Linked DNA regions of Azospirillum brasilense. The protein of the gene in region 1 interacts with the protein of each later gene in a pairwise test. Links are inferred from orthologs where the notes say so. Each region holds a gene or a part of one and is shown on either strand. Other genes may lie near its edges.

What was found.
Region 2: the proteins of AMK58_RS03425 (region 1) and murG interact in binary tests that used the Escherichia coli proteins (3 or more experiments, as listed by UniProt). The link is inferred for Azospirillum brasilense from one-to-one orthologs.

Annotation. Positions count from the first base shown.
Region 1 is NZ_CP012914.1:754,642-757,891, reverse strand. What follows is about bases 188-3,126. They hold AMK58_RS03425 (TrmH family RNA methyltransferase), read left to right. Parts: upstream 188-1,193; coding sequence 1,194-2,060; downstream 2,061-3,126. Other genes in these bases: msrA (peptide-methionine (S)-S-oxide reductase MsrA), read left to right, coding at 2,688-3,126; AMK58_RS03420 (hypothetical protein), read right to left, coding at 2,073-2,522; AMK58_RS03430 (SDR family oxidoreductase), read left to right, coding at 188-1,126. Also shown: AMK58_RS03435 (YqaA family protein), read left to right, coding at 1-57; more of AMK58_RS03430, read left to right, coding at 143-187; more of msrA, read left to right, coding at 3,127-3,250.
Region 2 is NZ_CP012914.1:867,910-871,201, forward strand. What follows is about bases 1-2,981. They hold murG (undecaprenyldiphospho-muramoylpentapeptide beta-N-acetylglucosaminyltransferase), read right to left. Parts: upstream 2,071-2,981; coding sequence 931-2,070; downstream 1-930. Other genes in these bases: murC (UDP-N-acetylmuramate--L-alanine ligase), read right to left, coding at 1-660; AMK58_RS03920 (hypothetical protein), read right to left, coding at 668-934; ftsW (putative lipid II flippase FtsW), read right to left, coding at 2,076-2,981. In the rest of the region: more of ftsW, read right to left, coding at 2,982-3,197; murD (UDP-N-acetylmuramoyl-L-alanine--D-glutamate ligase), read right to left, coding at 3,197-3,292. UniProt on the Escherichia coli protein: Cell wall formation. Catalyzes the transfer of a GlcNAc subunit on undecaprenyl-pyrophosphoryl-MurNAc-pentapeptide (lipid intermediate I) to form undecaprenyl-pyrophosphoryl-MurNAc-(pentapeptide)GlcNAc (lipid intermediate II).

The DNA.
Region 1 (3,250 bases):
ACCACCGCCTTCGCCGTCGCGCTGATCGGCGGCTTCCTGGCGATCAAGCTGATCTGATCCACGGCAACCCAGCCACGGCACCGCGACGCCGGGCCATCCCGTCCTGTTGATGCCGCAGAAGGCATTGATTGGGAGAGGATGGATGGACAGCGTGCGCGGGGCCGTGGTGGTCGTGACCGGAGCGTCGAGCGGGATCGGGCGGGCCACCGCCCTGACCTTCGCGCGGGAGGGTGCCCGGCTGGTGTTGGCCGCCCGGCGGGAGGCTTTGCTCGGAGAGGTGGCCGAGGAATGCCGGGAGTTGGGCGGCGAGGCCGAGGTGGTGCCCACCGACGTCACCGACGCTCAGGCCGTCCTCCGGCTGGCCAACCGGGCGATGCAGCTGAACGGCGGCATCGACGTCTGGGTGAGCAACGCCGGGGTCGGCGCCGTCGGGCGGTTCGAGGACACCCCGCTGGAAGCGCACCGCCGCGTCGTCGAGACCAACCTGTTCGGCCCCTTGTATTCCGCCCACGCCGTGTTGCCGCTGTTCCGCCGGCAGGGCCATGGGGTGCTCATCAACACCGTGTCGGTCGGGGCCTGGGCGCCCGCCCCCTACGCCGCCGCCTACGCAGCCAGCAAGTTCGGGCTGGAAGGGCTTCTGGAAAGCCTGCGGGCTGAGTTGGTCGACGCGCCGGGCGTCCATGTCTGCGGCGTCTATCCCTTCTTCACCGACACGCCGGGGATGTCCCACGGCGCCAACTACACCGGCCATCAACTGGACGCGGAAAGCCCCTTCTACGACGACCCGCAGGACGTGGCGGACACCGTGCTGTCCCTCGCCCTGCGCCCGCGCGCTCAGGCGATGGTCGGGGCGATGACCCCGCTGACCCGGCTGGGGCACGCGGTGGCGCCGCGCCTGATGGAGAAGATCGCCGGCTACGGCGCCCACCGCCATTTCAGCCGGACCCCACCCGCCGCGCCGAGCGACGGAAACCTGTTCAGCCCGGTGGAGCGCGGCCGCGGCGTCACCGGCGGCTTCCGCACCCCGCCGCCCGGCTGGGTGTCGCCCCTGCTCGTCGCCGGGGTCGCGGCGGCTGCCGCTGCGGCCTATGCCGGCTACGCGCGGAGCAAGAACGGAAACCACTGAGGGCTTTGCGTCCGGGAACGGGTTGGTCCAGAATGCCGGCCCGTTCCCGCAAGCCCCCGAGACCATCATGCCGAAGCCGACGACCCCGCGCGGCCGTCCGCCTGTCCCGTCCCCTGCCCGCTCCCCCCGTCCGGGTCCGGCCCGCGCCGGCAAGGAGGTGCGCCGGGAGGAACCACCGCGCGAGGAGCCGGGCAAGCTGTTCCGCGTCGCCGGCCTGTCCGCCGTGTCCGCCCTGTTCGCCCATGATGCGGCGCGGGTGGAGCGGCTGTTCTTCGAGGAGCGGCTGAAGGCGAAGACCGGCGACTTCTGCAAGGCGATGGCGGCGGCGCGCAAGCCCTACCGCATGGTGGAGGCCGACGAGCTGGCGAAGGTCGCCGGGACGGTGCTGCACGGCGGCGTCGTCGCGCTGATCGCGCCGCGCCCGGTCCCCGCCTTCGACACCGAGGCGGCGAAGCGCTGGGCGGCGGACGGACAACCGCTGCTGATCCTGGACGGGGTCGGCAACCCGCACAATCTGGGCGCCATCCTGCGCACCGCCGCCTTCTTCGGCCTGCGGCGCGTCGTGGTGTCGGACCATCCCGGACAGGCCCTGCCGTCGGAGTCCGCCTACCGCGTGGCCGAGGGCGGCTTCGAGTGGGTCGAGCTGTACCGGGCGGCCAACCTGCCGGCGGTCCTGAAGCGGCTGCGCGAGTCCCACCGGGTGGCCGGAACGGCGCTGGGCCGCGGCCGGACGGTGGTGACCGACCCGGCGGCGCTCGCCATGGGGGATCGACCCGCCGCCGTCGTGCTGGGCAACGAGGAGGACGGGCTTCCCCCCGCCACCCTCGCCGCCTGCGAGGACATCCTGACCCTGCCCGGCACCGGCCGCATCCAGTCGCTGAACGTGGCGGCGACCGCGGCCATCCTCATCCACGCGCTGGCCAAGCCGGGCTGACGGCCTGATCGCTCAGCCGCCCAGGGCGATGATCAGCACCAGCGCCACCACGATGACCGAGACGACGGGCAGCATGTCCACCCCGCCGCGGTCCCAGGTTGGCGCCCGGCGGGAGCCGTGATGCCCGCCGTGGGCGTGGCCCAGCCCCTCGTCGGCCCAGCCATGTTCGGACGGGCGGGCGCCAGGGGCGGACACGGCGGGGGCCGCCGGGCTGGCGATGGTGACCACGCCGGCCCCGCGCTGGTAATCGCCACCACCGCCGCCGCGCGGGCGCTTCAACCGCTCGTCGGTCAGTTCCACGTCGATGCCCGCGGCCTCCAGCCGCTCCACCACCACGGCGACTTCTTCCGGGGTCATGGTTTCCACCGGCACATCCTGGCCGAGTTGCTCGACGCTGAGCCGGTTGTTGTGCTGGCGCCCCTTGCCGATCAGGCGCTGGAGGGTGGCGTCGTCGATCGTCATCGTTCTCTCCCCGCGGTTCCACCTTGGACTGAACATTCCGAAGGGTAAACACGCGGGGCCGCGGAAGGCTCCCGCGCAAAGGCGACGACTTGCCTCCGGGGCGGGGCGACCCGACATAATCCCCAAATCCCCATCCCCAACTCCTACGCCATCGGAGAGGCCGAGATGCTCGGAATGTTCATGCGCAAGCCCCTGGCGCTGCCCAGCGCGGCGGAGGCGCTGCCCGGACGCGACACGCCGGTTCCCGTGCCGCCGCGCCACCACGTCAACGGCAACCCGCTGACCCCGCCCTATCCGGAGGGGCTGGAGATCGCCGACTTCGGGCTCGGCTGCTTCTGGGGGGCGGAGCGCAAGTTCTGGAAGGTGCCGGGCGTCTGGTCGACCATGGTCGGCTATCAGGGCGGCCATACGCCCAACCCGACCTACGAGGAGGTCTGCTCGGGCCGCACCGGCCACACCGAGGTGGTGCGCGTCGTCTACGACCCGGCCAAGGTCGGGTTCGAGGAACTGCTGCGCGTCTTCTGGGAGGCGCACGACCCGACCCAGGGCATGCGCCAGGGCAACGACGTCGGCACCCAGTACCGCTCGGCCATCTACACCCACACGGACGCCCAGCGCGCCGCCGCCGAGGCCAGCCGCGAATCCTATCAGGCCCGCCTGGAACAGGCCGGCTTCGGCCCGGTGACGACGGAGCTTCGCGAGGCCCCGCCGTTCTACTACGCCGAGGA
Region 2 (3,292 bases), 110 kb from region 1 along the record:
GTCGATGCAGAGCGCGGCGAAGCCGTAGAAGGGAATGTTCTGGACGAAGCTGTCGAAGGCGGCCCGCATGTTGTCGAAGGTGCCGTAATAGTCCAGATGCTCCGGGTCCATGTTGGTGACCACGGCGATGCAGGCCGGCAGCTTGATGAAGGTGCCGTCGCTCTCGTCCGCCTCGACGACCATCCAGTCGCCCGAGCCCAGCCGCGTGTTGGTGCCGTAGGCGTTGATGATGCCGCCGTTGATCACCGTGGGGTCGAGGTTGGCGTGCTCCAGCATGTTGCCGACCATCGAGGTCGTCGTGGTCTTGCCGTGGGTGCCGCCGATGGCGATGGCCCATTTCAGACGCATCAGCTCGCCCAGCATCTCGGCGCGGCGGACGACCGGGACCAGGGCGGCGCGGGCGGCGACGACCTCCGGGTTGTCGCGCTTGACGGCGGAGGAGACGACGACGACCGCGGCCCCGGCGATGTTCTCCGCGCGGTGGCCGATGCTGATCTGGATGCCCAGCCCGCGCAGGCGCTTGACGTTGGCGCTCTCCGCCAGGTCGGAGCCCTGGACGGTGTAGCCGAGGTTGCGCAGCACTTCGGCGATGCCGCTCATGCCGATGCCGCCGATGCCGACGAAATGGATGGTGCCGATCGAGAGGGGGAGGGCGCGCATGTCTGGATTACTTTCCGCGGCGGAGCATCAGGCTGAGGGTGGCATCCACGGCCATGTCGGACAGGCCGTAGGGAAGGGGCTGGGAACCGATCGTGACGTGCAGGCGGTCGCGCAGGAAACCGGCGCCGGCGCGCGGCAGCAGCGGGCATTCCGGCCGGTTGCTCCAGGCGCCTTCGGTCCGCGTCATGTCCGCCGGCCAGTCGCCCAGGGGCCGGGACGAGGGGGGCCGGGACGAGCGGGGGCGTGCGATGGTGCTGCGCGTTGCCTTGATCATTCCGCGGCTTCCTTGGTTCGGGCGTGGTTCGGGTTGGCGATCATGTCGAGCACGGCGTCGGCCAGCCGGCGCGCGGCGTCGGCCATGCCCCAGCCGTGGGCGGCCTGCGCCGCTGCGGTCAGGGCGTCCGGCGACTCCAGCAGCTCCGTCAGGCGGGCGGCGAGCGCGTCGGCGGTGAAGTCCGGCTGCGCCATCACCCAGGCGGCCCCGGCGGCGGCGAGCTGCCGCGCGTTGGCCGTCTGGTGGTCGTCCATGGCATGGGGATATGGCACAAGGATGGCGGGGCGCCCGATGCAGGTCAGTTCGGCGATGGTCGAGGCGCCGGCCCGCGTGATGGCGAGATGGCAGGCGGCCAGCCGGTCCGGCACGTCGCGGAAGAAGCTCTCCAGCTCCAGCCCGCCGAGGCCCATGCCGGCGTAAGCGGCGCGGGCGGCCTCCAGATCCTCGGGCCGGCACTGCTGCGCCAGATGGATGCGAGCGCGGAGATCGGCGGGCAGCCGGCCCAGCGCCTCGGGAATGACTTCGGAGAAGACGCGCGCGCCCTGGCTGCCGCCCATCACCAGGATGCGGACGGGGCCGCCGGGGGCGGGAACGGCGTAGGCGGCGTCGCGCTGGGCGGCGACGGCGGGGCGGACCGGGTTGCCGGTGCGGACGAGGCGCGGGCGGTGCTCCGCCTTCACCGCGGCGACCTCGGGGAAGGCGACGGCGATGCGGCGTGCGGCGGCGGCGAGCATCCGGTTGGCGCGGCCCAGCACGGCGTTCTGCTCGTGCAGCATCACCGGCACGCGGCCTTGCGCGGCGGCGTAGACCGTGGGGACGGAGGGGTAGCCGCCGAAGCCGACGACCGCCGCCGGCTTCAGGTGGCGCATCAGCGCGTTGGCGCCGAGCAGGCCGAGGCCCATCTGCCACGCCGCGTTCATCTTGGCCAGCAGGTTGCCGCCGGGGGCGGCGGAGCGGATGCGGTGGACCGTCACCTCCGGCAGGCTGTCGCCGAAGGCTTGGCCGCGCTTGTCGGTGACCAGCGCCACCGCCTCGCCGCGGGCCAGCAGCTCGCGCGCCAGCGCTTCCGCCGGGAAGAAGTGCCCGCCGGTGCCGCCGGCGGCGAGGATGATGGGACGTTGTGTGGTGTCGGCCATGCGCGTCACTCCGCCGGGCCGAAGCGCTTGCGGGTCAGCGCCAGCACCATGCCCATGCCGAAGCCCAGCGCCAGCAGCGAGGAGCCGCCATAGGAGATGAAGGGCAGCGTCATGCCCTTGGTCGGCATCAGATGCAGGGCGGAGCCCATGTTGATCGCCGCCTGCAGGCCGAACTGGATCAGCAGGCCGCTCGCCGCCAGCAGCACGAAGTAGTTGGTGTCGTTGAACACCCGCGCGAAGCCGCGCAGCACGATGAAGGCGAACAGGATGATGATGATCAGGCAGAAGATCAGCCCCATCTCCTCGCCGGCGACGGCGAAGATGAAGTCGGCGTGGCTGTCCGGCAGCGAATACTTCACCGTTCCCTGGCCGGGGCCGGTGCCCATCAGCCCGCCGTTGGCGAAGGCCTCCAGCGAACGGCTGACCTGATAAGTGTCGCCGCTCGACGGGTCGAGGAAGCGGTTGATGCGGCTGTGGACGTGCGGCAGCGTGAAATAGGCGCCGACGAGGCCGGCGACGCCCAGCACGCCCAGGCCGCCGACCAGCATGATGTTCAGCCCGGCCAGGAAGAACTGCGAGAACCACACCGCCGACACCACCACCGTCATGCCCAGGTCGGGCTGAAGCAGCAGGCCGCCGACGGTGAGGCCGTAGAGCAGGATCGACAGGATCGTGCCGGGAAAGCCGGGGTTGGTGCGCGACAGCGAGAACAGCCACGCTCCGACCACCGCGAAGGCCGGCTTCACGAACTCCGACGGCTGGATCGACAGGCCGGGGATGTGGATCCAGCGCCGCGCGCCCTTGATCTCGACGCCGACGACCAGCGTCGCATAGACCAGCGCCACCGAAATCAGGAAGACCGCCAGCGCCGCCCGCCGCACGCCGCGCGGGCTGAGCAGCGAGACGCCGCACATGATGGCGACGCTGGGGATCAGCATCATCAGGTGGCGTTCGACGAAGTAGAAGGTGTCCTGGATGCCGATGCGCTCCGCCACCGGCGGGCTGGCCGCGGTGATCAGGACCGTGCCGAGCGCCATCAGCACCGCCAGCGCGGCGAGCTGCCAGCGGTCGACCGTCCACCACCAGCGGCCGAAGATGGATTGATCGGTGCGGTCGAAGGTCATCATCAGGCGCGGTCCCCCGGAACGGCGTTGCCTTCGAGGCGGTTCACGGCGTCGGCGAAGGCCTCACCGCGCTTCTCGAAATTCGCGAACTGGTCCCA